DNA from 3 places in the Janibacter alittae genome. Region 1 is predicted to be linked to each of the others. Evidence: riboswitches for the same ligand, from Rfam matches in the RefSeq annotation. Region 1 holds a riboswitch; each other region holds the start of a gene.
The links. Region 1 has a riboswitch for S-adenosylmethionine ahead of V1351_RS10340 (aminotransferase class V-fold PLP-dependent enzyme). Riboswitches for the same ligand answer to the same signal wherever they lie in the genome.
Positions count from the first base shown of each region.

Region 1 (10,467 bases):
GGCGATCGGGTCGGCAACCTTGCCGAAGGTGGTGACGAGTCCCCTGGCTCGGGCCAGGTCGCCGTCGATCCGGTCGGTGATGATCGCGACGGCGAAGACCCCCCACGCCCACCAGCGGGAGATCGTGTCGTCGCCGCCGTAGCGCAGCACCAGCCAGACGAAGACGGGCACCAGCAGAATGCGCAGGACCGTCAGTGCGTTGGGCAGGTTCCACGGGCTCGGCTCGGGCGCCGTGGTGCTCGCACCGGCCGACGGGGAGCGCTCGTTGCTCATGCCGTCACCTCCGCGATGAGGTCGATCCCCTCGGTACCGACGACCGTCGCGGTGACGAACGTGCCCGGGGTGGCAGCGTCGACCGCTCCGGTCAGCAGGGTCGCACCGTCGATGTCCGGGCCCTGGTGGTCAGCGCGCCCGGTGATCTCGCCGGTCTCCTCGTCGACCTCCTCGACGAGGACGGTGACGCTCTGCCCGATGCGCCCCTCGGCGCGCTGGGCGGTCAGCTCCTCCACGAGGCGGGTGATCCGCTCGACCCGCTCGGCGATGACCTCGGGGTCGACCTTGTCGGGCAGGCCCTCGCCCTCGGTGCCGTCCTCGTCGGAGTAGCCGAAGACACCGACGACGTCCAACCGCGCCTCGATGAGGAACCGCTCGAGCTCGGCCACGTCCTCGGGCGTCTCGCCCGGGAAGCCGAGGATGACGTTGGAGCGGATCCCGGCCTCCGGCTGGCGCTCGCGCACCGAGCGGATCAGCCCGAGGAAGGAGTCGGTCTCCCCGAACCGGCGCATCCTGCGCAGGAGCGGGCCCGAGGCGTGCTGGAAGGAGATGTCGTACCACGGCACCACTCCCGGTGTGGCCGCCATCGTGCGCAGCAACCCGGGACGGATCTCGGCGGGCTGCAGGTAGGACACGCGGACCCTCTCGATGCCCTCGATGGCGACGAGCTCGGGCAGCAACTGCTCCAGCAGGTCGAGGTCACCGAGGTCCTTGCCGTAGGACGTGGAGTTCTCGCTGACGAGGAAGAGCTCACGCACCCCTTGGGAGGCCAGCCACCGTCCCTCGGCCACGACGTCGGTCGGTCGGCGGGAGACGAAGGCCCCTCGGAAGGTCGGGATGGCGCAGAAGGAGCAGCGGCGGTCGCAGCCGGAGGCGATCTTCAGCGGCGCCCACGGGCGATCGTCAAGACGTGCTCGCGGCAGGTCGCTCGCACCGTGGCCGGGGACCGACACGTCCTGGGTGGCGGCTTCGCGCTCGACCGGTGAGATCGGCAGCAGCTTCCGGCGGTCGCCGGGCGTGTGTGCCTCCGGCGCGTGCCCGTCGAGCACGGCACGCAGGTGATTGGACATGTCGGCGTAGGAGTCGAAGCCGAGAACGGCGTCGGCCTCCGGCAGCTCGTCGGCGAGCTCCTTGCCGTAGCGCTCGGCGAGGCACCCGACGGCCACGACCTTCTGGGTCCGGCCGTGCTCGCGCAGGTCACCCGCCTCGAGGATCGCGTCGATCGAGTCCTTCTTCGCCTGCTCGATGAAACCGCAGGTGTTGACGACGGCAACGTCGGCCGCTGCGGCATCATCGACCAGGGTCCAGCCCTCGGCGGTGAGCCGCCCGGCGAGCTCTTCGGAATCGACGTCGTTGCGGGTGCACCCGAGGGTGACGAGGGCGACGCTACGGGACACGGGCATGCCCACCACTGTATGCGGCCGGGCGAGGGTGCTCGGGCCCGTACCCACCTCAGTTGCGCGACCGCATCACCGTCAGGGCCACCAGGCGGGAGATGACCATGGCCACGTAGAGCACACCGCTGAGCTGCTCGAGGATCGTGGCGGCACGCGCGTGGGGTTCGACCGGGACGATGTCCGAGAGGCCGACGCTCGTGAGGTTGGCACCGGAGAAGTAGAGGAGTTCCAGGAAGGAGCGCTGGGGCCCCCCGCCGTCCCCGGACACGAAGGAGCCGGGGGCCACCGTCTGGATGGCGACGTACAGGTAGGCGAAGGCGAAGAGCAGCACGGTGAACGCCGCCGCCACGGCAAAGAACTCGTCCTTGGTCACCCACGTGTCGGCGAACATGTACGCCACGAGCCCGTAGGCGACGTAGACGTAGAAGATCGCGAGCATCATGTGCGCGGAGAAGGTCACCGGGACGTTCGACGGGTCCACGACCGACCACACCTCCAGGAGGAAGGCAGGCAACCCGATGAGCAGGGCCAGCCAGGTCAGGGCGGGCGTGGAGCGCACCGTCCAGACCCCGAAGGTCACCGCGAACAACGACAGGCCGGCGATGGCAGCGCGACCCCAGGACTCCGACTCCACCCACGGCAGCAGCGCGATCGCCAGGAGCTGGACGGAGACAAGGACCGCCGATGGCTGCTTGCGGACGACTGCGGCCCAGTAGTGGGCGCCGGTCGGACGGCTGTCGAGCTCGTACCAGGCCTTCGTCATGCGTCCAACTGTAGGTGTCGGGCGGCGACCTAGACTGCCGACGTGCTCACCGGCCCGCTTCTGCTCCCGCCGCTCCTGCTCTCGGCTCTCCTCCTGGTCAGCGGAGCGGCCAAGGTGCACCACACCCCCGCCACCCGCAGCGCCTTCTTCCAGCTCGCCCTGCCGCGGGCACTGACCGACTCCCTCGTGCCCCGCGCGCTCCCCTGGGTCGAGATCGTCCTGGCGGTCGCGGTGCTGCTGTCCCCGCCTCCCTTCGCGTTGCCCGTGGCCGTGATCACCGCCCTGCTCTTCGTCGGCTACCTCGTCGTCATCGCCCGCGCGCTCACCTTCGACCACCCGGTCACGTGCAGCTGTTTCGGCGAGCTGGGGCTCGGGGAGGTGACCCCCCGGACAGCCGTGCGCAACGTCCTGCTCGTCGTCGTCGCCCTGCTGGGTGTCTGGTCCGCGACCGCTGACACCTCCGTGGCGAGCCGGCTCGTCGGGGCCTCCGGCGTCGAGTGGGTGTGGTTGGGGCTGGTCGTGCTCACCGGCGCAGTCCTCGTGACCACCTTCGGTGGGGCGAAGGGCGCCGCCACCTCCGCGGTGGGCGTCCCGGGCGCCGACGCCGAGGGCGAGCTGGACTACGTGCGCCAGCCCCTCCCCTTCGCCACCCTCGCGGACGCCGACGCAACCCTGCACAACCTCACCGAGTTGACCCGATCCGGCGCCGTGCTGCTCGTCTTCGTCTCACCCGCCTGTGGATCATGCCTCCCGGCGATCGAGAGCATCCCCCGGTGGGCCACCGATCTCGCCCCGGTGCGGGTCGTCGGCGTCGTTGCCCAGACGATCGAGGCCACCGTGGCCGTCGTCCCGGAGCTCGAGGGTCACCTCATGCACGACCCGCAGGGCGTGACCATTCGCATCTTCGGTGCCCGCACGCCGAGCGCGGTCCTCCTCGGCGGGGACGGGATGCTCGCCGGCGGACCGGTCGTGGGGGCCCACGACGTCACCGCCTTCGTCGAGGACGTGCGTGAGGAGCTGCTCACGGCAGGGGTCATCGACCCCGCCTGATCACCGGTAGTTGTCGGTGAGTGTCCAGGCGTCCTCGTCATCCTCCTCGGTCCACTCCTGGGCCGGCGGGTCGGTCCCGATCGGGTCCTCGGCGTACCGGCCACCCCGGGAGGGTACGGCCGTCGTGTCGACCATCTCGCCCTGCTCGACCTCGTCGGCGGAGTCCTGGTCGAAGGCCTCCTCGGTCCGGCCACCCTCGGGCTCCGGCGGGTCCTCGCCCTTCATCAGCGCCAGGGTGGTCGGCAGCTCCTCCGGTGTGACCAGCACGTCGCGTGCCTTCGATCCCTCGGACGGGCCGACGACGCCACGGGACTCGAGCAGATCCATCAGACGGCCGGCCTTGGCGAAGCCGACCCGCAGCTTCCGCTGCAGCATCGACGTCGAGCCGAACTGCGTCGTCACGACGAGTTCGGTCGCCTGCAGCAGGACGTCGAGGTCGTCGCCGATGTCCTCGTCGATCTGCTTCTTCGGCGCCTCCGGGGGCGCCACGTCCTCGCGGTAGGTGGGCTTGAGCTGGCCGGTGACGTGCTGGACGACGTCGTCGATCTCGGACTCGGTCACCCAGGCGCCCTGGACACGCATCGGCTTCGACTTGCCCATCGGCAGGAACAGCGCATCACCCTGGCCGAGGAGCTTCTCCGCGCCCTGCTGGTCGAGGACGACACGTGAGTCGGACAGCGACGACGTGGCGAAGGCCATCCGCGAGGGGACGTTGGCCTTGATCAGCCCGGTGACGACGTCGACGGAGGGCCGCTGCGTCGCCAGCACGAGATGAATGCCGGCGGCACGCGCCAGTTGGGTGATGCGCACGATCGAGTCCTCGACGTCGCGCGGGGCGACCATCATCAGGTCGGCCAGCTCGTCGACGATCACCAGGAGGTACGGGTAGGGCTCCAGGACCCGCTCGCTGCCGGGGACCGGCTCGACCTTGCCGGCCTTGACGGCCTTGTTGAAGTCGTCGAGGTGCTTGTAGCCGTAGGTCGCGAGGTCGTCATAGCGCATATCCATCTCGCGCACGACCCACTGGAGGGCCTCAGCCGCCTTCTTGGCGTTGGTGATGATCGGCGTGATCAGGTGCGGGATGCCCTCGTAGGCCGTCAGCTCCACACGCTTGGGGTCGACGAGCACCATCCGCACCTCGTCCGGGGTGGCCCGCATCAGGATCGAGGTGATCATCGAGTTGACGAAGGAGGACTTACCGGAGCCGGTGGCACCGGCGACCAGGATGTGTGGCATCTTCGCCAGATTGGCAATGACGTAGCCGCCCTCGACGTCCTTGCCGACGCCCATGACCATCGGGTGCTCGTTGTTGCGCGCGACGTCCGAGCGCAGCACGTCGCCGAGGCAGACCATCTCCTTGTCCGCGTTCGGGATCTCGATGCCGATGGCCGACTTGCCGGGGATCGGGCTGAGGATGCGCACGTCAGCGGACGCAACGGCGTAGGCGATGTTCTTGGAGAGGGCGGTGACGCGCTCGACCTTGACGCCCGGGCCGAGCTCGACGACGTACCGGGTCACGGTCGGGCCGCGGTGGAACCCGGTGATCTGGGCGTCGATGTTGAACTCGTCGAGGGTGTTGGTCAGCGCCTCGACGACCTGGTCGTTGGCCTCGGAGCGCTCCTTGTGCGGCGGGCCCGGCTTGAGATACGTGCTCTCCGGGAGGGTGTACGTGACATCCCCCGCGAGGGCGAGCTGCTCCACCCGTTGCGGCAGCTGCGCCGTGGGCGGCGCCTCGAGCACGGTCTTGCTCTCGGCCTTCACCGGGGCGACGACGGGGTTGGCGGTCGGGCGCTTCTCCCCCGGCCGCGGGCCGCCGGCCTCGGGCTGCTCGATCGGGGTCGTCGCCGCGGCGGCGCCCTTCTTCCTGCGGCTCTTGCCGTCGACCGGTTGGACGACGGCTGCCTGGTCGTAGGCGGTGTCGCCGTCGCGCTGGCCGGAGAGCGCGTCGTCCTCTGCCGACCGCCGCCGACGACGTGCCCGGTTGACGGCGGTACCGGGGGCATCATCGCCGGCCGGCGCCGCCTTCACGTGCGCGGGCACCTCACCGGTGAAGGCAGCGCGGACGTAGGCCAGCCGCTGCGGGACCTCGTGCAGCGGGGTCCCCGTCAGCAGCAGCAGGCTGAAGAGTCCGAGCAGGACCAGCAGGACCGTCGCGGGCCACTCGGTCACGGCCGTGGCGAGCGGGTCGGAGGCGAGGAAACCGACGATGCCTCCGGCGTCACGCATCGGGGTGGCCCCGTCCGGGGGTTGCGGGATGCCCTTGGCGATGTGGGTCAGCCCGGAGGCCGCGAAGAGGGCCATGACCGTGCCGAAGCCCAACCGGGCATCGGCCGCCTCGTTGCTCGGGGTGCGCAGCAGACGCACGCCCAGGAGCAGCAGCACGATGGGCAGGGCGTAGGCGACCCGCCCGAAGGTCCCTGCGAAGACCGCGTGCACGACGTCGCCGAAGGCCCCGGGCAGGCCCCACCACTCGCGCACTGCGACGACGAGGGCGAGGGCGAGGGCGAGGAAGCCGAGACCGTCACGACGGTGCTCCGGCTCGATCTGGCTGGCCCCGTGCCCCATCCGGCGCACTCCCGAACCCGTGGCGTGCGCGACGCCCATCCAGGTGCGTTGGACGACCGCGAGGGGCAGGGGCAGCCCGCCCCCGGACGCACCCTTTTTGCGGGAAGCGGGGGCCTTGCGCTTGGCAGCCGGCTTCCGCCCCGAGGGCCGCGTGCTGCCGCGGGGTCGCGAGGCGGCGCTCTTGCGAGCGGTGGTCGACGGACGAGTGGCCATGTTCGCAGGGTAGGGGAAAGACCCGCCTGACACACGCGTCACACGCGCAACAGGCGGTAGCCTCCCCCGGTGGACCCCCGCACGATCCTCGTCGTCCTGGTGATGGGCGCGCTCGGCATCGGCGTCCTCCTCGGCCTGCGCGGGGGCGCCTATCGCCGTTCCGACGAGACCGCCCCGCTCCCCGGCCACTGGTGGGTGGTGCCGCTCGCTCCCTTCGCCGGGGTGCTCGTCGATCACGCCCTCGCCGACCGCCCGTGGCCGGTGCTGCTGCCCTACCTTGCGCTCGTGCCCGCCGGGATCGCGCTCGCGGCCATCGACGCGGATGTCCACCGGCTGCCCAACGCGATCACCCTGCCGCTCGTACCGATCGAGTTCGTCCTGCTCACCGGGGCGAGCGCCACGACCGGCGACTGGGACTCCCTTCGCCGTGCCGGCCTGGCCGCGGTCCTCGTGGGGGGCGGCGTCCTCCTGCTGGCCCTCGTGCTCTTCGGACGCTCGATCGGCATGGGCGACGCCAAGCTCGTCGTCTCGCTCGCGGCCGCCCTCGGCTGGCTCTCGTGGGCCCACGTCCTGGCCGGGCTGTGGCTCGGCTTCGCCCTCGGCGGGGCGGTCGCCCTGGCGCTCCTGCTGACCCGTCGGGCGAGTCGGGGCACCCACCTGGCCTTCGGCCCCTACCTCGTCAGCGGTGCGCTGCTCGCCGTCCTGCTCTCCTGACGTCCCACGACCCGAGACGGGCACCATCCGAGTGGACCCGACGTACCCGACATCCGCTACTGTCTCGTCCCAAAGGTCACGAGTACCAGCGACAAGCCCCGGCTAGCTGGTCGGCAACCCTCCTTCCGCGGTGGGGTGCTCCGGGTGACGACCTGGCCGGCGGCGCGGTGTCGCCCGGCAAGCGCGGACTCACGGTCGACGCCTGGGTCCACGACCCGATGGAGTTCGCCATGACCCTGTCCGACCTGCGTCCCACCACCACGACCCTGCCCCGGCTGGTCTCGGCGGGCCTGAGCTACCGCGACCACGACGGCTCGACCGTCGAGTACGCCCACCTCGACCACGGCGCGACGACCCCCGCACTGGTCGCCGTCACCGAGGCGGTCGCGGCCGCCGCCGTCACCTACTCCTCCGTCCACCGTGGCGCAGGCTTCGCCTCCAGGGTGACCAGTTGCCGATACGAGGCGGCCCGTGAATCGGTGGCGGCCTTCGTCGGCGCCCGCGAGGACGACCAGGTCGTCTTCACCCGCAACACGACCGACTCCTTCAACCTGCTCGCCCGCGCGCTGCCGGCCGGTACGACGGTCTTCGTCTTCGCCTCCGAGCACCACGCCGCGCTCCTGCCGTGGGCCGACGCCGTGCGTCTGCCCATCCCGCACAGTCACGCCGAGGCGATCACCCTGCTCGACGAGGCACTGCGCACCCACCCCGGTGAGCACCGGCTCGTCGTCGCCACCGGGGCATCGAACGTCACCGGTGAGCACTGGCCCGTCGAGCGGCTCGCCGACCTGGCACGCGCACACGGGGCCCGCTTCGCGCTCGACGCCGCGCAGGTCGCCCCGCACCGCCGGGTCGACATCGCCGCTCTGGACATCGATTGGATCGCCTTCTCCGGCCACAAGATCTATGCGCCGTTCGGCGCCGGCGCCCTGGTGGGCCGCAGCGACTGGCTGGACGCGGCCGAGCCCTACCTGGCCGGAGGAGGCGCCACGGCCCGGGTCGGGGCGGGCACCGGTGCCGTCGAGTGGGCCGCCGGCCCGGCCCGCCACGAGGCGGGCAGCCCGAACGTCCTCGGCGCGGTCGCCCTGGCCACGGCCTGCGACGTCATCAGCGAGCACGAGGAGGCGATCGTCGCCCACGAGCACGCCCTGCGCATGCAGCTGCTCGGCGGCCTCGCGACCATCGACGGGGTACACGTGCACACCCTCTTCGGCGGTCGGGCGGGTGCACCGGTCGCGACGATCACCGTGGACGGGCACGACAGCGCCGAGGTCGCCCGCGTCCTCGGCGACGAGCACGGGATCGGCGTGCGCGAGGGGAGGTTCTGCGCACACCTGCTCGTCGACGAGCTCCTTGCCGATCGCCCGCAGACCACCGCGGTACGGATCAGCGCGGGGCTGGGAACGACGAGCGAGCACGTGGACCGGGTGCTTGCCGCCCTTCGCTCTCTCTGACGGCAGGACAGACGAAGGGGGCCGTGCCCGCGCTCCTCAGCCGCTACCCCTGGGCTTCACCCGAGTTCCTCCGGGTTCGCCGGAGTAGGTAACTCGGGCGGACCCGGGGAGTATCGGGTTACCCGATATTCGCGGGGCGAACGAGGCGGTCAGCAGGCTCAGGCCTCCACGACCACCGGGATGATCATCGGACGACGACGGATCTTGCCGCCGACCCAGCCGCCGACGGCGCGGCGCACGACCTGCTGCAGCTGGTGCGGGTCGGTCGTGCCCTTGCGGGTGGCCTCCTCGATCGCGGAGATGATCTTGGGTCGCACCTGGGTGAAGATCTCCTCGTCCTCGGCGAAGCCGCGCGCGGTGATCTCCGGGCCGGCGACGATCTTGCCGGTCGAGGAGTCGACGACGACCATGACCGAGATGAAGCCCTCGTCGCGCAGGATGCGACGGTCCTTGAGCAGCTCCTCGGTCGCGGCGCCGACGCTCGAACCGTCGACGTAGGTGTAACCGCAGGGCACCGCCCCGACGATGCGCGCGCGACCGTCGATCAGGTCGACGACGACGCCGTCCTCGGCGAGGACCACGTGCTCGGGGTCGACGCCGGTGTCGATGGCCAGCTCGGCGTTGGCCACGAGGTGACGCCACTCGCCGTGGACCGGCATCACGTTGCGCGGCTTGACGATGTTGTAGCAGTACAGGAGCTCGCCCGCGCTGGCGTGGCCGGAGACGTGCACCCGGGCGTTGCCCTTGTGCACGACGTCCGCGCCCAGACGCATCAGACCGTTGATGATCCGGTAGACGGCGTTCTCGTTGCCGGGGATCAGGCTCGAGGCGAGCAGGACGGTGTCGCCCTCGCCGACGTCGATACGGTGGTCGCGGTTGGCCATGCGCGACAGCGCGGCCATCGGCTCACCCTGACTACCGGTGCACACGAGAACGACCTCGTCGTCGGGCAGTTGGTCGAGCTTCTTGACGTCCACGAGCACGTTGTCGGGGACGTGCAGGTAGCCCAGGTCCGCGGCGATGCCCATGTTGCGCACCATCGAACGGCCGACCATCGCGACCTTGCGTCCGGAGCGCTCGGCGGCGTCGAGCACCTGCTGGACGCGGTGCACGTGGCTGGAGAAGCAGGCAACGATGACCCGGCGACGCGCCTTGCGGAAGACGTCGTCGATCGAGCTGGAGATGTCGCGCTCGGGCGTGGTGAAGCCCGGGACCTCGGCGTTGGTGGAGTCGGTGAGGAAGAGGTCGACCCCCTCCTCCCCCGCCCGGGCGAAGGCACGCAGGTCCGTCAGGCGTCGGTCGAGCGGCACCTGGTCCATCTTGAAGTCGCCGGTGTGCAGCAGGGTGCCGCCGGGCGTGCGGAGGAAGAGCGCCAGGGCGTCGGGGATCGAGTGGTTGACGGCGATGAACTCGCAGTCGAAGACGCCGAACTTCTCGCGACCGCCCTCCCGGACCCCCAGGGTGTAGGGCTTGATCCGGTGCTCCTTCAGCTTCGCCTCGATGAGCGCCAGCGTGAGGGTCGAGCCGACGAGCGGGATGTCCGGCTTGAGCTTCAGCAGGTACGGGACGGCACCGATGTGATCCTCGTGGCCGTGCGTGAGGACGATCGCCTGGATGTCGTCGAGGCGGTCGGCGATCGCGTCGAAGTCCGGCAGGATCAGGTCGACGCCGGGCTGGTGGTCCTCCGGGAAGAGGACACCGCAGTCAACGACGAGCAGCTGTCCGTCGTGCTCGATGACGGTCATGTTGCGGCCGACCTCACCGAGACCGCCGAGGGCAGTGACGCGCAGGGCGCCCTTCTTCAACGGCGGTGGCAGCTGCAGGTCGGGGTGGGGATGGCTCATGAGGCGGCTCCGATTCCGGATGCGTTGAGCCCGGCGCGCAGGATCTCGAGGTGCTCCTCAGGACCTTCCACGTAGGGCAGGCGGACAGTTGCGTTGTCGATGACCCCGAGCTCGACCAGGGCGGCCTTGGCCATGATGGCGCCCTGCGAGGTGCCCATGATCGCGTTGACCACGGGGATCAGGCGGTGGTGGAC
Region 1 covers NZ_CP144913.1:2,147,748-2,158,214, forward strand. The annotation lists gene pgsA (CDP-diacylglycerol--glycerol-3-phosphate 3-phosphatidyltransferase) at 1-273, opposite strand, end outside; gene rimO (30S ribosomal protein S12 methylthiotransferase RimO) at 270-1,676, opposite strand; gene V1351_RS10320 (potassium channel family protein) at 1,726-2,433, opposite strand; gene V1351_RS10325 (TlpA family protein disulfide reductase) at 2,476-3,483, shown strand; gene V1351_RS10330 (DNA translocase FtsK) at 3,484-6,261, opposite strand; gene V1351_RS10335 (A24 family peptidase) at 6,331-6,975, shown strand; SAM riboswitch class IV at 7,050-7,165, shown strand; gene V1351_RS10340 (aminotransferase class V-fold PLP-dependent enzyme) at 7,206-8,429, shown strand; gene V1351_RS10345 (ribonuclease J) at 8,588-10,273, opposite strand; gene dapA (4-hydroxy-tetrahydrodipicolinate synthase) at 10,270-10,467, opposite strand, start outside.

Region 2 (10,467 bases), 970 kb from region 1:
GCCGTGGTCTTCTTCGAGGCGGCCTTCGTGGCGCTCGTCTTCTTCGCGGGCGTCTCGTCGGCCTGGGCGTCCGTGGTCTTCTTCGCGGCGGTCTTCGTGCTCGTGCCGGCCTTCGTGGCACTCGCCTTCTTCGCCGGCGTCTCCGTCTTCTTGGCAGCCGCGGCCTTCTTCGCGGGGGCCTTCTTGGCCGTCTTCTTCGCGGCTATGGACTTTGGCACCTGAACCTCAATTCCCTGGTCGTCGAGCGCACGCAGGACGGCCTTTCCCCGGCTGGGGCTGATCTTGGCTTCGCTGAATGCAATCTGCAGCTGGTCCGGCGTGACCAGTCCTGCGGTGTGTCCTTGGCGCACCAGCTCCTGGAGCGCCGGGTGCGAGAACTCCTTGGGGAGGGAGCCCTGCGCCCCATCGGACCGTGGGGACACAGCAGTCACCAACAACCTTTCGTCACGGCGGATTCCGCCGGGGCACTTCGGAGGTGGCGTGTCCCCGGTGTCCCGACTTGCCCGGACGCTGTGCGTTGGGCTCGGTCACCATTATAAAACGTCGCCCCCGTGAAGGTGTACACGAGGGTCGCCCCGAGGGCATATGCGGCCGGGGCGCCTCCCGCGGGGAAGCGCCCCGGCCGGGGTGGAGTCCATCGCTCAGCGGGCGGCCGCCTTCACGGCGAGCACGTCGCACGGCGCGTCGAGCAGGACACGCTGCGCGTTGGAGCCGAGGATCAGCTTGCCGACGGGCGTGCGGCGACGCAGGCCGATGATGATCAGCGATGCGTCGGTCTCCTCGGCAACGGCGATGAGGTCCTCGGCCGGCTCCTTGCCACGCACGAGCCCGCGGACCTCACCCTTGACGTCGGCGTCCTCGAGGCGGGCCCCGACACGGCGCAGGTCGCTGTCGTTCTTGCGGGCCGCGTCGCCGCTGAGACCGGCACCGCCGCGATCGGAGTGGATGACGGTGAGCGGCTCATTGCGCAGCTTGCACTCCTCGAAGGCTCGCTCGAGCGCGGCCTCGCCCTCCTTGGTCGACACGTATCCGACGACGATCATCTTCTGCTCCTCGGGACAACTCGCTGATGGGAGATCTTGGCCGAACGCTACACCGCCACTGCGTGACCTGTCTCACGCGGGCAATGGCGTGGCGACGATCGGTTGCGTGGGGTCAGCGCCTGCCTGGCGCGACCACGACGGACCGCAGCAGGTCGGCAACCTGGTCCACCTCCGTGAGGAACCCGTCATGGCCCACCACGGAGGTGATCGTCACCAGCTCGGCGCCCGGCTTGGCCTCGGCGAGTTCCTCGGACAGGCGCGGCGGGTAGAGCCGGTCGGAGTCGACCGGGGCCACGATCAGACGGCCGGCGAAGGGGGCGAGGGCCTCGCGCAGATCCTCGCGTCCGCGGGCGAGGTCGTGGGAGTTCATCGCCTCGGACAGCACGGCGTAGGAGTTGGCGTCGAAGCGACCGGCGAGCTTGCCGCCGTGGTGGTCGAGGTAGCTCTCGACGGCGTAGCGCGGTCGACCGTTGTCCCCGGCGGGCTCGTCCCGCACGTCGCGGTCGAAGCGCTGGTGCAGCTCGGGCTCGCTGCGGTAGGTGATGTGCGCGATGCGCCGGGCGATGCCCAGGCCGACCTCGGGCCCCTGCGGCTGGTCGTAGTAGTCGCCGCCCGCGAACCACGGGTCGTTGCGGATCGCGAGGATCTGCGCCTGGCTCCAGCCGATCTGCTCGGCCGTCGCGTAGCCGCTCGTCGCCAGTGCCACCGCGGTGGCGACGCGGTCGGGATAGCTCGCGACCCACTCGAGGGTGCGCATGCCGCCCATGGACCCACCGATGACGGTGTGCCACGTCCGGATACCCAGCTCGTCGGCCAGTCTCGCCTCGGCGCTGACCTGGTCGCGGATGCTCACCCGGGGGAATCGGCTCCCCCACGCCCGACCGTCGGCGGCCGGGGCGCCGGGGCCGGTGCTGCCCTGGCACCCACCGAGGACATTGATCGCGACCACGAAGAGCTCGTCGGTGTCCAGTGGCGCACCGGAGCCGATGAGGTCGGGCCACCAGCCGGCCGTCGGGTGGCCGGGACCGGCCGGCCCGACGACGTGGCTGTCTCCGGTGAGGGCGTGCTCGACGAGGATCGCGTTGTCGCGGGCCTCGTTGAGTCGACCCCACGTCTCGTAGGCGAGGACCACATCGGGCAACCGGTCGCCGGACTCGAGGTCGAGGTCACCGATGGTGACGAACTTCCGGCGGCCGGGGTGGTCTCCGTCTCGCCAGGAACCCGAGGACGTCGGGGGCCTGGTGGTCACGCTCATGTCGAGGACTCCCGGGGCTCGCCTTGCCACACCCCCACGGTGCAGCCTGGTCATCACCCGGGGCACCCCGTCGCGAGGAGGGTTGCCGGCCAGCAAGCCGGGGCTTGACGCTGGCACTCATGACCTGTCCCCAACCATAGCCATTGAGGCGACGAGGATCGAGTGGGGTCCGCACACCGGACCCTCAGGCGGCCTCCCCCGCGACCGGGCCGCCGGGTCGGTCCCAGGGCCGCACCCCTGCGGAGAGCAGACGCAGCATCAGTTCGGCGAGGCGGTGGTCCGGGTCGATCTCGAGCGCCCGCTGCAGGCAGATGCCGGCGATCGTCCCGTCCCCCACCCACCAGGCGAGGTGGGCGACCAGGGTCAGGACCGGCGGCGTCGCCCCCGACGGCAGCAGTCGGGTCAGCTCGATCAGACGTGAGCGCACGGCGAGCACCTCCTCGTGCCACTGCTGGGGCGAGGCGTCCGGCCCGTCGTCGTCGGTGAGCCACGGGCACCACCGCGCGGCGAGCATCGCGGCGTCGGTCTCCGGACCCACGCTCTCGGCCATCGGCATCGCTCCCGGGCACAGGATGCCCATGAGGGCGTCCCGCCAGATCACGTCGTGGAGCGAGGCCGCCAGCCACGCCAGCGCCTCGTCACCGAACAGCTCGACGGCCATGGCGTCCGGACGCGGGTCGAGAAGCAGGGTCCACCACGCGAGGACGTCCTCGCCCCGGTCCAGCCAGTGCACCGGGGGACGGGTCGGCCCACCACCGAAAATCTGCGTGCTGCCGGTGTACCCGAGCGAGGCAAGGCGCAGGCTGACGGAGCGGGCCCGCTCCTCGTCCCGCTCGGGCAGCACTCCCGCGACGATCGCCTCGCGGCTGGGCAGGGGCGCGACACCGGCGTGGACGAAGGCCGCGATCGCCGGCACGTCCTCCGGCCGCGGGAGGGGCTGCCCGCCCTCGGGGCAGCAGCTCTGCCGGCAGTCGGGCGAGTACCACCGGCCGTCACGCACCACGACCCGCTCGTGGACGTGGAGTCCTTCTGCCACAGCGGCCTCGAGCATGGCCTCCGACAAGGGGTCCGAGTCCCCGACACCGTCCTCGTGGGCGATGACGATCACCGCGGTCGCCGCCTCGCGGGCGACGATCGCCATCGCCTGCCGGGCAGCGTCACGGCACTCGTCAGGGTCGGTGTGTAGGTCATGGCGCTGGACGAGCCCCAGCCGCTTGTCGTGCAGGACGGTCACGACGACCGAGGGTCCGGGGTGGTAACCGAGTTGGTACGGGAGCAGCACGGCGAGCTCGGCAGGGTCACGGGGGCGAACTGTCGTTGTCATGCCCCGAATCTGCCGCGGAGCACCAGCCGGGGGCAGGCCCCCTTCGCCGCCTGTGGATGAGCGCCGGCGGTCGCTCCGGCTGTGGAGCCGGTCAGTCCGGGACGACGTAGGAGGGCACCGTCCGCGCCCCACGGTCGGCGTGATCCCGGCCGTGCTGTGCCGCCCACGCGGCGGCGTCCCGCTCCCAGACGATGAAGTCCTCCGTCTCGCGCAGGAGCACGGTGGCAACCCACCCGATGACGAGGACGTCGTCGACGAGGCCGACCACGAGCAGGAGGCCCTCGGGGACGAGGTCGATCGGCGAGACGACGTACCCGATCCCGGCGAGCAGCATCATCAGCCGCGTCGAGGTCAGGCCGGTGTACTGCCCCGACCGCACGGCCCGGACCATCCGTGGGACGGCGCGCATCCGCGCCCACAGGCTCGGGGCTCCCGGGGTCGCGGATGCCTCGCGCAGGGCGTGGGCGAGGCGGGCAGCTCGGTACGTGCTGGGGCCGACGGGCATCGGGTCACCTCCGGGTGGCGGACACCAGCAGGCTACTCCTCAGCCGGTCACGGCGCGTCCCTCGTCGGCGGGCGGGAACTCCTCACGCACGTGGTCGGCGAGCTGCTTGAGCAGCCACACGTCCATCCCCGCACCGACGGCACCGCCGACGAGCGGCACGGCCTTGCCGAACCGGGCGAAGACCCCCCTGCCCGTCCGGCTGAGGATGCGGAAGCCGACGGCCTTGTTGACCATCATCAGCGCCGGGCCGGACAGCTGCTGCGACGCGAAGCCGGCCAGGCGGCCGCTCGGGACGGCCATCCCGGCCTTGGCCAGCAGGTCCTGCGCGTCGGCGCCGACGAGGCTGAGCAGGGCGGCCGAGCGCACCTCGCCGCGGGCCAGGTCATGGCCGCGCACGTGGGCGACGGCCGCGGCCATGCGCGTGGCGAGGACGTAGAAGCCGAAGACGTTGGCCGGGAGCGCGACGACCATCGTGGCGAAGCCGCCGAGATTGGTGATGAAACCGCTGGCACCGGCGAGCTTGATGTGGTCGGCGACGATCCGGTCGATGGCCCGCTCGGCGTTGCCGCCGGACTTCAGCAGGGCGGCGTCACCGACCGCGACGGCCGAGTCGAAGCGACCGCATCCCTCGATGCCGACGTCGAGCAGCTGCTGCACGAGATGGACGACCGCGCCGTTGGCACCGGCCTGCTCCTGCGGGTCGCGGGCCTGCTCGAGGGCCGGGCGGCTGTCCCGGGAGCCATGCTTGCCCTTGCTCCGCCCGAGGCCGAGCGTGTCGGTGAAGCCCATGTGACGTCCTTTGGTGGTGCGGGCGGTGTGTCACCGTCGATCCTGCCATGCAGCAGCTGCAGCGACCGTGCGCGGGAAGGAGTGTCACATCACGCCGGTAGCCTCGCTGCTGTGGAGGATCTCGGGGCCGTCGTCATCGGTGTGGACGGCGTCGGCGCTGTGCTGCCTCCGCACTCCCCTGCGGTGCCCACGACCGACCTCGCATCGCTCGTGGCAGCGCTCGATCCCACCATCCGGTGGGTGACGTGGTCGGCCGACGCGGTCGCGCCGGCCATCCGCACCGGCGCGCGTCTGGACCGCACGTGGGACGTCGCGGAGGGGCACCGCCTCATCCATGGTGGATGGGCGGCCGGGCCCGAGGTGGCCTGGGCCGCCGCGCACGGCCTGGACCCGCAGGGGGTGCCCAGTGCACCCACCGGGGACCTCTTCGACCTGCTCCCCGACGAGCTGCCCCCGGAGGACCTGATCCGTCCGGACGGGCACCTGCGCGCGGACGCGGTCTCCGGCGCGTGGTTGACGACACCGCAGCGGTGTGCCGCCTTCGCGGACGCGGCCCGGCAGGTCGCTCGCCACCAGCACGAAGCCAGGTCCGCCACCGGTCCTCGTGCGGTCGCCACGGCATGCGCCGAGTCTGCTGCCGCGGTCCTGTGTGTCGAGCTGGAGGCCGCCGGCCTGCCCATCGACCGGGAGGCTGCGCGCCGACTGGTCACCGCGGCTGCCGGCCCCGAGCCGCACGACGTCGCCGAGGAGCTCGCGTCCCGGCAGGTGCGCGACGCACCGGTCCTCGCTGCGCTGCCGGGCACGGGTCACGTCGACCTGCGCAACCCGGCCCAGGTCAAGACGATGCTCGCCCGCGCCGGCGTCGACGTGCCCTCGACCCGCAAGTGGGTCCTCGAGGCCCAGGTGAGCGCCCACCCGGTGGTCCCGGCGCTGCTCGAGTGGCGCAAGAAGGAACGGATCGCGACCACCTACGGCTGGCGGTGGCTGCGCGAGCACGTCGGCAGCGATGACCGGTTGCGCGGCCGGTGGGCGGCCTGCGACGGCGCGGCCGGCCGGATGACCGCGCAGGCCGGGCTGCACAACCTGCCCGCCGAGCTGCGGTCGGCGGTCGCCGCCGATGACGGCTGGGTCTTCGTGCGCGCCGACCTCGGGCAGGTCGAGCCGCGGGTGCTGGCGGCGGTCTCGGGCGACCCGGCCTTTGCCGCGGCGACCCGCGAGGACGACCTCTACTCCCCTGTCGCCGCGCAGCTGGGGGTGGAGCGCTCGATCGCGAAGATCGCCGTGCTCGCGGCAATGTACGGCCAGCGCTCCGGCCCGGCCGCGGAGGCGCTGCGCGGGCTCGAGCGGGAGTACCCGGTGGCGATGGCGCACCTGCAGCGGGCGCAGGAGGCCGGCCGGCGCGGGGAGCCGGTGGTGACCTTCGGCGGGCGTCTCGTGCGCACGGACCATCCCGGCGGTGGTGGCAACGAGCATGACGGGGGCGAAGCCGTCTCCGCTGCACGCGGCCGATTCGCGCGCAACGCCGTGATCCAGGGGTCGGCGGCCGAGCTGTTCAAGGCCTGGGCGGCGACCGTGCGGGTGGCGGTGCGCCCCCTTCCCTCCCGGATCGTGCTGTGCCTGCACGACGAGCTGCTCGTCCACGTCCCGCAGGAGCACGCCGAGCAGGCCGCGGCAGCGGTCGACCAAGCGCTCACCGACGCGGCACGGCGCTGGCTGGGCGGCGAGCAGGTGCGCTTCGTCGCCGACACCTCGCTCGTGCGGCGGTGGTCCGAGGCGACGTAGCTACTGGGAGTCGGAGGAGTCGTCCCGGGTGCGCAGGAAGTCCTCGAACTCCGCGCCGAGTTGGTCCGCGGAGGGCAGGTCCTGCCCCTCGCCGGCGAGCAGGCTGGGCCGCTCGAGCCCGCGCAGGTGCACGTCGTACTGGCGCTCGAGCGCCTGGACGGCCTCGCGGACCTCGTCGTTCTCCTCGACCTCACGCTCGATCTGCAGCCGACCCTCGCGGGCGGCCTCCGCGAGTGCGTCGTTGGCCAGGTTGAGGCCGGTGACGTCGACGATCGCGTTGAGCGCGGTCAGTGCCGCGTCGTGGAAGGTCGACTGGGCGAGGTAGTGCGGCACGTGCAGGCTGAAACCGACGGCATCGCGGCCGGACTCCCCCAGCCGCAGCTCGAGCAGGGCGGCCAGGCTCGCCGGGACCTGGACGGTGCCGAAGACCGGCTTGTGCTCGCCGATGAGGCGCTCGTCGCTGCCGTGGACCGTCATGCCGACCGGCCGGGTGTGCGGCACCGCCATGGGGATGCCGTGGGCGTGCACCGCCAGGGTGATTCCGACTTCGTCCATGAGCGTGGTGACCGCGCGGATCATCGCCTCCCACCGGTAGTCCGGCTCCGGACCGGTGAGGATGTAGTAGCTCTGCCCGTCCCGGTCGTCCAGGCGGTACAGCACCAGCGCCGGGTCGTTGTAGTCGGTGTACCGGTTGGCGTCGAAGGTCACCACCGGCCGCCGACTGCGGTAGTCCACGAGGGAGTCCACGTCGAAGGATGCGACGACGGTCGGCTCGCTCACCTCGAGGAGGTGGTCGACGAGGAGGCGCTGGGCCATCCCGGCGTCGAAGAAGCCGTCGAAGGCGACGATCATCGGCCCCGGCTCGAGGGAAGCGGGATCGGTGTCGACCTCGTAACGGTAGAGGCGCTCGGCCACGTCAGGTCCTCCTTGTCGGTTCTTCATCCATTGTGTCAACATCCGCGCCGGTGGAGCCATTCCATCCGCGGAGCCCCGACGAAGTGCTGCTGGCAGCACTTCGTTGAGTCAGCAGCACCTCGTGCTGCGGCTGGCAATACGAACTCGAGCCTGCAGCAGTTCGTATCAGGTGGGGACCGCGGCGATGGCGGCGCGCACGCGTTTCGCGGAGACCGAGTAGGCGGTCCCCAGGGACTGGGCGAAGAGGGAGACGCGCAGCTCCTCGATCATCCAGCCGATGTCGACGACGTCCTGCGCCCGACGACGAAGGGGGGTCAACGCCTCGAGCAGGTCGGCGTAGGCGGACTCCACGGAGTCGATCGCCTCCCGGTGGCCGGCGTCACGACGCGGGTTCTCCGCGGCCCGCTCCAGGCGGACGAGGATCCCGCGCAGGTAGCGGCGCAGGTCGGGCAGCCTCGCCACGCCGGTGTCGGCGATGAAGTCGGGTCGCACCAGCCCGTCGAGCTGGGCGCGGGCATCGGCCACGGTCGCCGTCAGCGTCGGGGCCTGCATCCGGTCCAGCAGCCGCAGCACCTCGCTTCGCTGGGCGAGCACCGGCTCGACCTCGGCGACGATCGTCAGCACCCGCTGGGCGACGTGCGTGCGGGTGGCGGCCAACGCCTCCTCGAAGGCGGCGTTGGTGCGCACCGGCCCGTCGACGTGCTGGGCGACGATGTCGTCGACGGCGGCGGCGAGCGCGTCCTCGAGGAGCGTGGGGACGGAGCCGTGCGGATTGTCCGCGAGAGCGAGCTTCTGCGCATTGGTCAGGCGGGCGAGGACGCGCTTCCAGGGTGGGCTGGTGTTCAGCAGGAGCAGGCGGCGCACTCCGTCGCGGTGCGCGGCACGGGCCTGCTGCTCGTCGGGCAGCACGCGCAGGGCGACCGATCCCCCGTCGTCCACGAGGGCGGGGTAGCCGACCACGGTGTGCTTGCCCGCCCTGGTGGTGAAGGTCTCCGGCAGGTCGTCGATGTCCCAGCCGGTCAGGCCGGTGCGCTCGATGGAGGCGCCGGCGCGCGACATCCGCTGCTGCAGGTGGCCGGCCATCTGCTCGGCGAGCTCGGTGAGGTCCTTGCCGCGTCCGAGGCGCCGACGGCGCTGGTCCTCGACGGCGAAGGTCACGCGCAGGTGGTCCGGGACCTTCGTCCAGTCCCACTCCCCCTCGTCGATGCGCACCCCGGCACGTCGGCCCAGAACGCTCGACAGCTGACCGGTGATCGCAGTCCCGGCGTCCGGGTCGAGCTCGGCCAGGGCGGCGCGGGCGTGGTCGGGGGCGGGCACGAGGTGGCGGCGCGTGGCCTTGGGCAGGGACTTGATCAGAGCCGCCACGAGCTCGGCGCGCAGGCCCGGCACCTGCCAGTCGAAGCCGTCCGGGGTCAGCTGGTTGAGCACGGCGACCGGCACGTGCACGGTGACGCCGTCGTCCTCCTGGCCGGGCTCGAACTGGTAGGTGACGGCGAGCTCGAGGCCGTCGCTGCGCCAGCGCTTCGGGTAGTCGCTCGTGCTCACCGCCTCGGCGCCGGTGCGGGTGAGCAGCTCCTCGGTGAGGGTGAGCAGCTCGGGCTGCTCGTGGCGCGCCTTCTTCCACCACGAGTCGAAGTGCGCGCCGGAGACGATCTCCGCGGGGAGGCGCTCGTCGTAGAACGCGGCGATGTCCTCCTCGTCGACGAGCAGGTCGCGGCGGCGGGCCCGCTCCTCGAGCTGCTCGAGGCGGCGCACCAGCGTGCGGTTGGCTGCGAGGAAGTCGTGCCGGCCGTCCCAGTCGCCCTCGACGAGCGCGTGTCGGATGAACAGCTCCCGGCTGACGACGGGGTCGATCCTGCCGTAGGAGACAGGTCGACCGACGACGAGCGGCACGCCGAAGAGGGTCACCCGCTCGGTCGCCAGGACCGACGCGGCCTTCTTGCTCCAGCGCGGCTCGGAGTAGGTCCGCTTGACCAGGTGGGCGCCGGCCCGCTCGGCCCAGACGGGGTCGATCCGGGCGCTCGAGCGGGCCCACAGCCGCGAGGTCTCGACGAGCTCCCCCGCCATGACGAAGGGGGGTTGTCGCTTGAAGTTGGTCGTCCCCGGCTGGATGGAGAAGCGGGCGCCGCGGGCGCCGAGGTAGTCGCGCTTCTCCTCGTCCCGCAGGCCGACGTGGCTGAGCAGGCCGGTCAGCAGTGCCTGGTGGATGGTGTCCCAGTCCGGCTCGGCGTCGTGGGCGACGGTGCGCTGCCTGGTGTCGAGCTTGCGCTGCTTGGCGGCGCGCACGAGCTGGGCGTGCAGGTCCTGCCATTCGCGGATGCGCAGGTAGTGCAGGTACTCGCGCTTGCACATCCGGCGGAAGGCGCTGCCGGACAAGGCCTTCTGCTGGTCCTTCAGGTAGGTCCACAGGTTCCACCAGCCGGCGAAGTCCGACCCCTCCTGCCGGAAGCGCGCGTGCTGCTGGTCGGCCTGCGCACGCTTGTCGACAGGCCGTTCGCGTGGGTCCTGGATCGACATCGCGGCGACGATGACCAGTACCTCGGTGGTGCAGCCCAGTCGGTCGGCCTCGATGAGCATCCGTCCCAGGCGCGGATCGAGCGGCAGTCGGGCGAGGGTCTTGCCGGTCGGCGTCAGGCGCCGGCCGCCGCCGCGCCGCCCGCGGGTGCCCCCCTTCGCCCCCGTGGGCGCGGTCCGCTCGGTGTCGACGGCCTGCAGCTCCTGCAGGAGGCGGACGCCGTCGGTGATCTGGCGCGCATCCGGTGGTTCCACGAAGGGGAAGCGGGCCACGTCCCCGAGGCCGAGGGAGGTCATCTGCAGGATGACGCTGGCGAGGTTGGTGCGCAGGATCTCCGGG
Region 2 covers NZ_CP144913.1:1,181,392-1,191,858, reverse strand. The annotation lists gene V1351_RS05750 (RNA polymerase sigma factor) at 1-431, opposite strand, end outside; gene V1351_RS05745 (universal stress protein) at 642-1,043, opposite strand; gene metX (homoserine O-acetyltransferase MetX) at 1,156-2,298, opposite strand; SAM riboswitch class IV at 2,314-2,423, opposite strand; gene V1351_RS05735 (DUF4192 domain-containing protein) at 2,483-3,622, opposite strand; gene V1351_RS05730 (YkvA family protein) at 3,714-4,127, opposite strand; gene V1351_RS05725 (hypothetical protein) at 4,167-4,916, opposite strand; gene V1351_RS05720 (DNA polymerase) at 5,028-6,698, shown strand; gene V1351_RS05715 (proteasome assembly chaperone family protein) at 6,699-7,613, opposite strand; gene hrpA (ATP-dependent RNA helicase HrpA) at 7,779-10,467, opposite strand, start outside.
Region 2: linked by a shared signal. The riboswitch ahead of metX (homoserine O-acetyltransferase MetX) and the one ahead of V1351_RS10340 (aminotransferase class V-fold PLP-dependent enzyme) in region 1 are both predicted to bind S-adenosylmethionine.

Region 3 (10,467 bases), 970 kb from region 1:
GATGACCTCGGTCTCGACCTCGAAGAGGTAGGTGTCCTCCCAGTACCTGCGGTGCTGCTCCATGACGCCATTGAAGCAGGACCGTCAGGGCGCCACCCGATGGCGCGACGGACACCCGCGCGTCACCCGGGCGTGGTATTGATCGTTCATGCAGCAGAACCTCCGCGAGTACATCGACCGGCTGGTGGCCGAGGGCTACACCGTCCGCGACGACCAGGGGGACGACCCGCAGCTCATCGCGCCGGACGGCAAGGCCGTGGAGACGTGGCGGGAGAACTATCCCTACGAGACGCTGATGACGCGCAACGACTACGACGTCGAGAAGTACCTGCTGCAGATCGAGCTGCTGAAGTTCCAGTACTGGGTGCAGGACACCGGCAGGAAGTTCGTCGTCCTCTTCGAGGGGCGCGATGCCGCTGGCAAGGGCGGGACCATCAAGCGCTTCACCGAGCACCTCAATCCCCGCGGTGCCCGGGTGGTCGCGCTGACCAGGCCCAGCGAGCGCGAGGAGGGGCAGTGGTACTTCCAGCGCTACATCCAGCACCTGCCGACCAGCGGCGAGATCGTCCTCTTCGACCGGTCCTGGTACAACCGCGCCGGCGTGGAGCGGGTGATGGGCTTTTGCACCGACGAGGAGTACGAGACCTTCATGGACCAGGCGCCCAGGGTCGAGCGGATGCTCGCCGAGGCCGGGGTGCACGTGACCAAGCTGTGGTTCTCGGTGACCCAGCAGGAGCAGCGCACCCGCTTCGCCATCCGGCAGATCGACCCGGTGCGTCGGTGGAAGCTCTCGCCCATCGACCTGGAGAGCCTCGACAAGTGGGACGCCTACACCGGGGCCAAGGAGGCGATGTTCGAGCGGACCGACACCAAGCGCGCCCCGTGGATGGTCATCAAGTCCAACGACAAGAAGCGTGGCCGGATCAACGCGATGCGCTTCTTCCTCAACCAGTTCGACTACGAGGGCAAGGACCCCTCGATCGTCTTCGCCCCGGACGCGCAGGTCGTCGCGCGAGGAAAGAAGGTCGTCGGTGACTGAGCCCGGGTCGTCGGCGCCCGCCACGCACTGACCGCCAGGAGCAGGGCGGCGGCCGCGTAGACCAGGCCGAAGGCCATCCGTCCCGTCGGTGGCAGGTAGAACTGCGGCAGGACGAGCGCCGCGGTCAGCGCGAGGGGCCACCCGGCCCAGGTGGGGCCGGTCCACCGACCGGCCCGCACGGCACCGTGCCATGCCAGTGCCGTGGCCAGGGCGGACACCGCGAGCAGCGCCAGCCCGAGCCCGAAGCTGGTCAGCGCGGCGGGGTGGTTGCGTACCTGGTCGACGAGCGACAGCGCCTGTGGATCGGATGGCCCGAGTCGGCCGATGGCGTGCAGGGCAAAGGTCTCTGCACCGAAGTAGGGCAGGACCAGGACCGCTCCGGCCAGACCGCTCCAGCGGGCTAGCCGGGTCGTGGTGGTCGACAGCAGGTCGTTGATCCGCAGGCCGACGCGGGCCAGCTGCACCAGGGACAGCGCTCCGGCGAGGTGGGCGACGACCCACCACGAGCTGGCGAAGGCCGCGGCAGCCTGCGGTGTCGTCGCCGAACCACCGTCGCCGTAGGGGCGCAGCAACAGGTAGGCGGCCATGAGCAGGCCGGATGCTGCGGCCGGCATGGCGAGGTGTCGGGTGGTCGTCGGTCGCATCGTCGTCGTCCCTTCATGTGAGAGAGCGGTGCTCTCGTATTTGTGGAGTATGGATGACGGTGCGACTCCTGGCAAGAGCAGTGCTCTCGGTTGTGTCATCATCGGTGCATGGGCGGAGTCAGGGAGCAGTCGCGAGAGCGCACCAGGGCGGCGATCCTCGCGGCAGCACGCGCGGAGATCGCATCACGCGGTGGAGGAGGCCTGTCCATGCGTGCGGTCGCGCGCGAGGTCGGCATGGTCTCCTCGGCCGTCTACCGGTACTTCCCCACGCGGGAGGCGCTGCTCACCGCGATGATCGTCGAGAGCTACTACGGGCTGGCCGCGGCCCTGGGCGAGGTGCGGGCGCGACGACCCGACAGGCGTTGGAAGGCTCTCGGCCACGCCTTTCGTGGCTGGGCCGTCGCCAACCCGCACGAGTTCCAGCTGGTCTACGGCACCCCGATCCCGGGCTACGTCGCTCCTGCGGAGACCGTCCCGGCCGCCGAGGCCGTGGCAGTCCACTTCCTCCAGGCGGCGAAGGGGGCCGAGGTCGCCTCCTTCTCCCATCGAGGGTTGGTCCGCCAGGTGGTCGGGCTCGCGGACGTCGGTGGCGCCACCGGCAGCGGCGCGGCCGCCGTGCTCGCCGAGCTGGCGGCGCTCGTCGGTTTCGTCTCCCTGGAGCTCGCCGGCCACTTCGTCGGGACGGTCGATCCCGCTGACCACCTCTACGCGGCGCTCCTCCATCGGCAGGTCGACACCCTCGCTCTCGTCCGCGTGGGGTGAGCATGCTCCGTGCGGCCGCAGGTGCCGCGCGGTCGACCGATGGCGCAGACTGTGGCCGTGTCCACTCCCGAGCCCTCACCGCGCACCGCCCGTGCACCCCGTCGTCGCCAAGAGCTCGCCGACATCGGCCCGCTCGCGCAGCTGCGTGCCGGACGGCTGGCCCTGCGGCTCCCGCTGCTGCTCGTCGGGCTCTTCCTCTACGGGGCGTCGATGGCGATGGTCATCCGCGCCACGCTCGGGCAGATCCCGTGGGATGTGCTGCACGTCGGAGTCTCGAAGCACGTCCCACTGAGCTTCGGCACGATCGTCATCGGGGTCTCCCTGCTGGTCCTCCTCGGATGGATCCCGCTGCGCCAGAAGCCGGGCATCGGCACGATCGGCAATGCCCTGCTCATCGGGCCCTCCGCCGACATCGTGCTGTCCGTCCTGGAGCCGCCGGAGGATCTCGGCTGGCGGGTCGCGCTCCTCCTGGGCGGGGTGGTCCTCAACGGCATCGCCACCGGCATGTACATCGGCTCGCAGTTCGGCCCCGGCCCGCGTGACGGCCTGATGACCGGCCTCGCGCGGGTCACCGGTGGTTCGCTGCGGGTGGTGCGCACCGGTATCGAGGTCAGCGTCGTGGTCGTCGGCTGGTTCCTCGGCGGCGTCGTCGGCATCGGCACGGTGCTCTACGCGGTCGCGATCGGTCCGCTCGCGCAGCTCTTCCTCCCGCTCTTCACCGTCGACCTGCGGGTGCCGCGTCCGGATGGCGGACCCACCGAAACATAACTGGACATTATGTCTTCACCTATGTGAGGTTATGTCTTGGTCATGAGTCCCAGCGCGAAGCCCCGGCTGGCTGGGCGGCAACCCTCCACCCTCGGTGGGGTGCCCCGGGTGAGGACCTGGACGCGTGCCGACCGGCCGCGTCAAGCGCGGGTTCACCAGAGCCCTGGACGAAAGAGTCATGCCATGAGCCAGACGATCGACGACACCGCAATCAGCCCGAACCGCCTGACCACCTCGGTCACCGGCGCCCTGAAGCGCGGCACCGCCACCGAGGTCACCCTCTCGGCGCGACAGCACACCTTCACCATCGACGAGCCGGCCGGGCTCGGCGGGACCGACCTGGGCGCCAACCCGGTCGAGCACCTCCTGGCCGCGCTCGCCTCGTGCACCGTCATCACCTACCAGGTGTGGGCGGAGAAGTTGGGCCTCACGCTCGACGGCGTCGATGTGGCACTCACCGGCGACATCGACCTGAACGGCTTCTTCGGCACCGGCGAGGGGGTCCGCGCCGGCTTCCAGGGCATTGACCTGGCCGTCACCCTGACCGGCCCGGAGAGCGACGCGTCCTACCGCCGTCTCGAGGAGGCCGTGGCCACGCACTGCCCCGTCGCGGACAACCTCACCAACGGTGTCCCCGTGCGCACGACGCTCGAGCTGGCCCCCGTCTGAGCGACCCGGCTCCGTCCCGGCAGGGGAGCCAGCCGCACCTCGTGTGGCTAGCAGCACGCGCTGCTGGCCACACGACGCCAGCACGTCGCAGGGTCAGCGCACGACCTCGCGCAGACTGCCGTCGACCCGTCGGGTCCACCCGCGGGAGTCGAGGTGCTCCATGAGCGGTACCGCGACGCGCCGGGTGGTCCCGAGGGCCTGCCGTGCGGCGCTGAGCGTGAAGGGCTGCTCCAGTCCGGCCAGCACCCGCATCGCGCGTGCCGGCCCGTCGGGCAGCAGCACGACGTCGTCGGGCAACCGCAGGATCCGCCCCAACCGCTCGGCCGCGGCGAGCTGGGTGGTTCCCAGCCCGAGGTCGGCCAGCTCACGGCGCTCCGGGGTGACGAAGGGGGTCTGCCGCAGCTTCTCCTCCACGGCCCGGATGCCGGCCTCGGCCTCGCCGAGGCCGGCGGCGCGGGGGGCATGGACGCGACCGTCGGTGATCGACAGTCCGGCGATCGTGACCAGGTGACGCACGAGGTCCCCCGCAGGGGGGTGGATCTCGTGCGGCAGGTTGCCGCCGTGGTCCCGCGTGCGCAGGTGGACCGGCAACCTCAGTGCTCGGGCCGCCTCGGCCACGGTGATTCCCGCACTCAGCGGCTGCCGGCGGTGGTGCTCGGTGATGTGGTCGACGAGCCGCTCGCGCCAGGTCGACAGGGCCGTGCTGTCGACCCACCACCGACCCACCGCGACGGCGTCGGTGGGTGACCCGGTCCCGAGCTGCTCCAGGAGCGCGGAGTGCTCAGCGCTGCGCGTGCGAACGCGCACGTCGGCGAGCGAGTGGTCGCTCGCCGCGGTGACGAGGGCATCACCCCGGGCGGCGGCGGCCCCGCGACGGTGCAAGGGCAGCGGGTCGACGTCCAGCACCCGCACCGACCACAGTCGTCGGCTACCGGGATCACGCAGGATCGCACGGTCTCCCACGCGCCAGGGCAGGTCCGCGTCAGCGGTCAGGCGTGCAGCGCCCGTGCCGAGCGGGCGTACGTGGACGCTCACGTCCGCGGACCCGACGTGCAGCGTCGCCACCTCGGGTGACGCGCCTCCGTCGCCGGGGGAGCCCCCTTCGTCCCCGTCGACGGGGACCAGCGCGACGTCCACGACACGGGCGAGCGGGAAGGCTCCCGGCGTCAGCAGCGCGACCGAGCGGGAGACGTCGTCGGTGCGGCGCAGGTTGACCGCGACCCGGGAGACCGGGCCGACCTCGTCGCGCGCGCTGTCCTGGCTGTGCAGTCCGCGCACGGTCACCTCGCGGGTGGTGCCGTGGTCGAGGAGGGTCAGCCGGTCACCGCTGTGCAGGGTGCCCGCGCCGAGGGTGCCGGTGACCACGGTGCCCGCCCCGGAGATCGTGAAGGAGCGGTCGCCCCACAACCGCACCGGCGCGTCGGGGTCGGGCGGTGGCATCCGGGTGACGAGCGCGTCCAGTCCGCTGCGCACCGCGTCCAGACCGTCACCGGTCACGGCCGAGACCTCGTAGGCCGGCACGTCGAGCCCGGCAGCCGCGAGGCGACGCGAGGCCTGCGAGCGCACCCGCGCCCGCCGGCCGGCCTCGGCGAGGTCGCACCGGGTGAGCACGAGCAGCCCGTCGGTGATCCCGAGAGCCTGCACCGCCGCGAGGTGCTCCCTGCTCTGCTCCTGCCACCCCTGGTCCGCGGCGACGACGAAGACCACCGTCGGTGCCGGACCGAGCCCCGAGAGCATCGTCCCGACGAACCGCTGGTGCCCCGGCACGTCGACGAAGGCCACCTCGGTCCCGCCCGGCAGAGTCGTCCACGCGTAGCCGAGCTCGATGGTCAGGCCGCGCTTGCGCTCCTGGACGAGCCGGTCCGGGTCGCGCCCGGTGAGTGCCCGCACGAGGGTGGACTTGCCGTGGTCGACGTGCCCGGCCGTGGCCAGCACCCGCCTCACGAAGGGAGCCCTTCTCCGCTCCCGGCCCCGTCGCCGGGGACGTCGGGCACATCACCGAGGGCGGCTCGCACCGCTGCCCCGACGTCGGCGTCGCGGTCGGCGGGGATGCAGCGCAGGTCGATCAGACCGCGTCCGTCGTCGACCCTGGCGAGGACGGCCGGCGTGCCGGCGGGCGGCGTCCGCAGGCGCTCGACGACCTCGACGGGCACCTCGACGGCCCATCCCGGCAGGGGCACTCCCGGGGCGCCGCCTCCTCCGACGCGACCCTCGACCGCGACGACACCCCGCCCCAGCGCGGCGGCCAGCGCCTGCGTCCTGGGTCTCAGCTCGACGGCGCTCGCGTGCAGCGCCCTCGTCGCCGGCGGGGTCGGCCCCCGCAGGGTCGCCTCGAGCGCGGCGATCGTCAGCTTGTCGATGCGCAGGGCCCGGGCGAGCGGGTGGCGGCGCAGGGTCTCGACGATCTCGGCAGCACCGAGGGCCAGGCCCGCCTGGGGCCCGCCGAGGAGCTTGTCACCGCTGGCGGTGACGATCGTCGCCCCGTGCCGCAGAGCGGTGCTCGCGTCCGGCTCGTCCGGGAGCAGCGGGTCGGGCGCGAGCAGGCCGGACCCGATGTCGGCGACGAGCGGGACGGGGGAACCGTCGGGACGCACGGCGCCGCGCAGTTCCTCGTACCCCACCGCCGTGGTGAAGCCGTCGACCCGGAAGTTGCTCGGGTGGGCCTTGAGGATGCACCCGGTGTCGGGGCTGATCGCCTCCAGGTAGTCGCGCACGTGGGTGCGGTTGGTCGTGCCGACCTCGCGCAGTCGGGCGCCGGTCGAGGTGATGAGGTCCGGCAGCCGGAAACCGTCCCCGATCTCGATCATCTCCCCGCGGGAGACGATGACCTCCGCGCCGGCGGCCAGCGCGGTCGTCGCGAGGACCAGGGCGGCGGCGCCGTTGTTGACCACGAGCGCGTCGCCGGCGTCGGGCACCGCCTCCCGCAGGGCGGCGAGTGCTCCGGCACCACGTCGACCGCGGGCTCCGGAGGTCAGGTCCATCTCCACGTCCACGTGACCGGCGGCATCGACGACGGCCTCGACGGCACTGGGAGACAAGGGTGCTCGTCCGATGTTGGTGTGGATGACGACGCCGGTCGCGTTGAGGACGGCAGTGAGGGACGAGGCGCGCTTCGGGAGGCCGGCGAGGGCCGTGGCGGCCACGTCGCCCGGGGGGATCTCCCCACGCCGGGCGCGGTCCTGGGCGCGGTTGACGGCGGTGCGCACCGTGGCGCGACCCAGGGTCGCGGCGGCGGCGACGAAGGGGGGCTCGGCCAGGAGCGCGTCCGTGCGGGGTATCGCCCGACGAGGGTCGATCGTGGTCACCTCGTGCTCCCTTCGTCGGGGCTGGCCCTTCCCGTGTCACAACAGGGTGTCACCCGAGCGCACCCGTCGTGACACGGGCAGTGTGTGGCGGAGACGGACGGGAATCGAACCCGCCAGACCGAGATGCTCGGCCTCACCGGTGTTGAAGACCGGGGGGACCACCAGGAACCCAGACGCCTCCACGGCCAACCATAGGACCTCACTGGTGGGCGTGCGCCTTCAGGCCCGAACGGCATCGTGCCCGCCGTCGAGGTCGACGCGGACCAGCGCGGCGGTCAACCGGGCCAGGTCGTCACCGTCGACGAGCGCGGCGAGGTTCTCCGGGTCGGTGGGCAGGCCGACCGCTCGGGCTCCCCGGCGCACCCGGCCGTCGACCTGCGGTCGCAGGTCGGGCCAGACCGCCTGGACCTCACGGCAGAAGATCCCCGACCCGGTCGGGCCGACGCGGGGGAACTCCTCGAGAAGGGAACGCAGGCTCCCTTCGTCCTCGGCCGTCTCGTGCAGCCGGCGCAGATCGCCGCGCCACCGCTCCTGCAGCAGCTGGGCCATCTGCGCCAGGTACGTCGCCGTGCTCTCGTCGTACCGGCGATAGCCCCCGCGACCGAGCGCGTCCACCCGCTCCCGCCACGTCGAGTCGAGAAGGTGCTGCGGGGTGGTCCACCCGGCCCCGAGCAGCTCGCGCATCGTGGCCACGGCGACGGAGGCGCCGATGGGCGCCGCGAAGAGCTGGGTCAGGCAGAGCAGCTGGAAGAGCGGAGCCGGCGTGTCCCGCAGTCGGATCCCGGCCTCGTCCGCGTAGGTGGTGCCGTGCTCGCGCAGCAGGCGATCGACGGTGTCCCGGTGGCTCATGCGTGCGTCGTACCCGGGTTCGTTCGGGCCATGCCGTGGCCTAACCTCCAGACATGGAGCCCGTTCGCCTCACCCAGTACGCCCGTGGTGGTGGGTGCGCCTGCAAGATCCCCGCGGAGGAGCTCGAGCAGGTCGTGGCCGGTCTGCAGGTCCCGGCGCCGCCCGGCGCGGACGTGCTGGTCGGGCTCGACGACGGTGACGATGCGGGCGTCGTGCGCATCCGGGACGGGCAGGCGGTGCTGTCGACGTCGGACTTCTTCACCCCCGTCGTCGACGACCCCTACGACTGGGGCCGTATCGCGGCGGCCAATGCCCTCTCCGACATCTACGCCATGGGTGGCGAGCCGATCATGGCGATCAACCTCGTCGCCTGGCCCCGCGAGCTGATCTCGACCGACCGCCTGCGCGAGGTGCTGCGTGGCGGCCTCGACGTGGCCACCGAGGCCGGCTGCCCCGTGCTCGGCGGGCACAGCATCGACGCCCCAGAGCCGATCTACGGCATGGCGGTCACCGGCACGGCCGACCCCGGCCGGATGATGCGCAACGACGCCGCCGAGGCCGGTCTGCCGATCAGCCTGACCAAGCCGCTGGGCGTCGGTGTGCTCAACAACCGGCACAAGGCGACGGGGGAGCGCAGCGAGGAGGCCATCGCCTCGATGGTCGCCCTCAACCGGGAGGCCGCCCGAGCGGCGCTCGATGGCGGGGCCCGCGCGGCCACGGACGTGACCGGCTTCGGGCTGCTCGGGCACCTGTACAAGATGGCTCGGGCGTCGGGGGTGGCCGCGCGGATCGACGCGGCTGCGGTGCCATACGTCACCGGGGCCCGCGAGGCGCTCGCCGCCGGATACGTCCCCGGTGGGTCCCGCCGCAACCTCGACTGGGTGCGTCCGCACCTGTCCGCCGAGGGCATCACGCAGGAGGAGCTCATCCTGCTCGCCGACGCCCAGACCTCCGGTGGGCTGCTCGTCGTCGGCGAGGTCCCCGGCGCCCCGGTCGTCGGCGAGACCGTCGCTGCCGGATCGCTGCCCGGCGGTGCGCTCGTGCAGGTGATGTGAGCGCGGTCGACCGGGTCGGCCCTCCGGTCCGGGATGATCTGGAGTGTCCGGAGACTCCGGTCATGACCGGGCCATGTCGCGGTCATGACCGGGTTTCCCGGCCACCCCAGGGTGTCGTGGTCATCCCCAACGCAGCCTGACCCGCTCACTAGTTGCCGTGGCTGACTAGTTAGGCCTACCATCTAGTCATGAACGAGCACGACTGGCCCAGCGAGTGGCTACGGGGCGTGCTCGACGTGTGTGTGCTGCGGGTGCTGCTCGACGGCCCCAGCTACGGCTACGCGATCACCCGACGACTCTCCGGGGCGGGCTTGGGGGCGGTCAAGGGCGGGACCCTCTACCCCCTTCTCGGACGCCTCGAGGAGGCCGGCCACGTCGAGGTCGAGTGGCGGCCGGGCGAGGGTGGCCCCGGCCGCAAGTACTTCGCGCTCACGGCAGCCGGCCGTGAGTACGCACACGACCAGGCCGCCCGCTGGGCTGCCTTCACGACGACCACCCGGGGGCTCACCGACGGTGCGCTCGGGTCGGCAGCAGGGAGGAACTGACATGAAGCAGAACCGGAGCATCTTCGCCGATCCGGGCCGTATCGCCCCGAGTGTCGAGAAGGCATGGCGCGACGACTTCATCGTCGAGCTGCGACTGCTCTCCGTCCCCGGCGACCAGATCGGGGACGAGTTGATGACCGTCGAGACCCATGTGGCCGAGTCGGGCGAGCCCGCGGTGCAGGCCTTCGGCGAGGCGAAGGTCTACGCGCGGGAGATCGCTGCGGCCACCGGGGCGGCCGGTCGCGGGGGGAGCGTCGGCCCCGCGACCATCGGTGGAAACGTCCTGGGGCTGCTCGGGATGCTCGGTACGGCGGGAGCCTTCGCCGGCGGGTTGGCCGGCGGACCCGTCGGCGTCACCACCGGCGAACTGATGGGCCTGGCAGCGGTCCTGGCGCTGGTGGGGGCCCTCTTCGTCCCCAAGACGCTCCGGGTGATTGTCGAGCACCCCCGCCTGGCCCTGCTGCTCCCCGCGCTCGTCATCGGGGTCCTCGTCGGGATCGTCATCCTGCTCTCGGATCCACTCTTCACCGTGCCCCCTGTGCCGCTGGGTGTCGCCGGTGTCCTCCTGCTCGTGGTCGGCACGGCGGTGACCTGGTACGACCTGAGCGACGACGCGAGTGAGATCACCGCGCCGGGGGAGGGGCCGAGTGATGGCCGGCGTGGCCGGCTCCTGGCCGTCGTCGCCATGCCGCTGATGACGGTGCTCCTCCTCAGCCACGTCTGGCTCCTGCACGCGCTCACCGCATGACCGAGGGGCAGGGAGAGCTCAGGCGTGTTTCGGTGGCCGCGCGATGATCGGGAGGATGACGCCGACCAGCGCGATGATGCCCA
Region 3 covers NZ_CP144913.1:3,114,202-3,124,668, reverse strand. The annotation lists gene V1351_RS15050 (hypothetical protein) at 1-63, opposite strand, end outside; gene ppk2 (polyphosphate kinase 2) at 149-1,039, shown strand; gene V1351_RS15040 (hypothetical protein) at 958-1,683, opposite strand; gene V1351_RS15035 (TetR/AcrR family transcriptional regulator) at 1,792-2,445, shown strand; gene V1351_RS15030 (YczE/YyaS/YitT family protein) at 2,485-3,213, shown strand; SAM riboswitch class IV at 3,252-3,366, shown strand; gene V1351_RS15025 (OsmC family protein) at 3,397-3,882, shown strand; gene V1351_RS15020 (SelB C-terminal domain-containing protein) at 3,976-5,826, opposite strand; gene selA (L-seryl-tRNA(Sec) selenium transferase) at 5,823-7,187, opposite strand; tRNA gene V1351_RS15010 (tRNA-Sec) at 7,273-7,368, opposite strand; gene V1351_RS15005 (endonuclease) at 7,407-8,036, opposite strand; gene selD (selenide, water dikinase SelD) at 8,090-9,091, shown strand; gene V1351_RS14995 (PadR family transcriptional regulator) at 9,280-9,636, shown strand; gene V1351_RS14990 (hypothetical protein) at 9,638-10,384, shown strand; gene V1351_RS14985 (L-lactate MFS transporter) at 10,403-10,467, opposite strand, start outside.
Region 3: linked by a shared signal. The riboswitch ahead of V1351_RS15025 (OsmC family protein) and the one ahead of V1351_RS10340 (aminotransferase class V-fold PLP-dependent enzyme) in region 1 are both predicted to bind S-adenosylmethionine.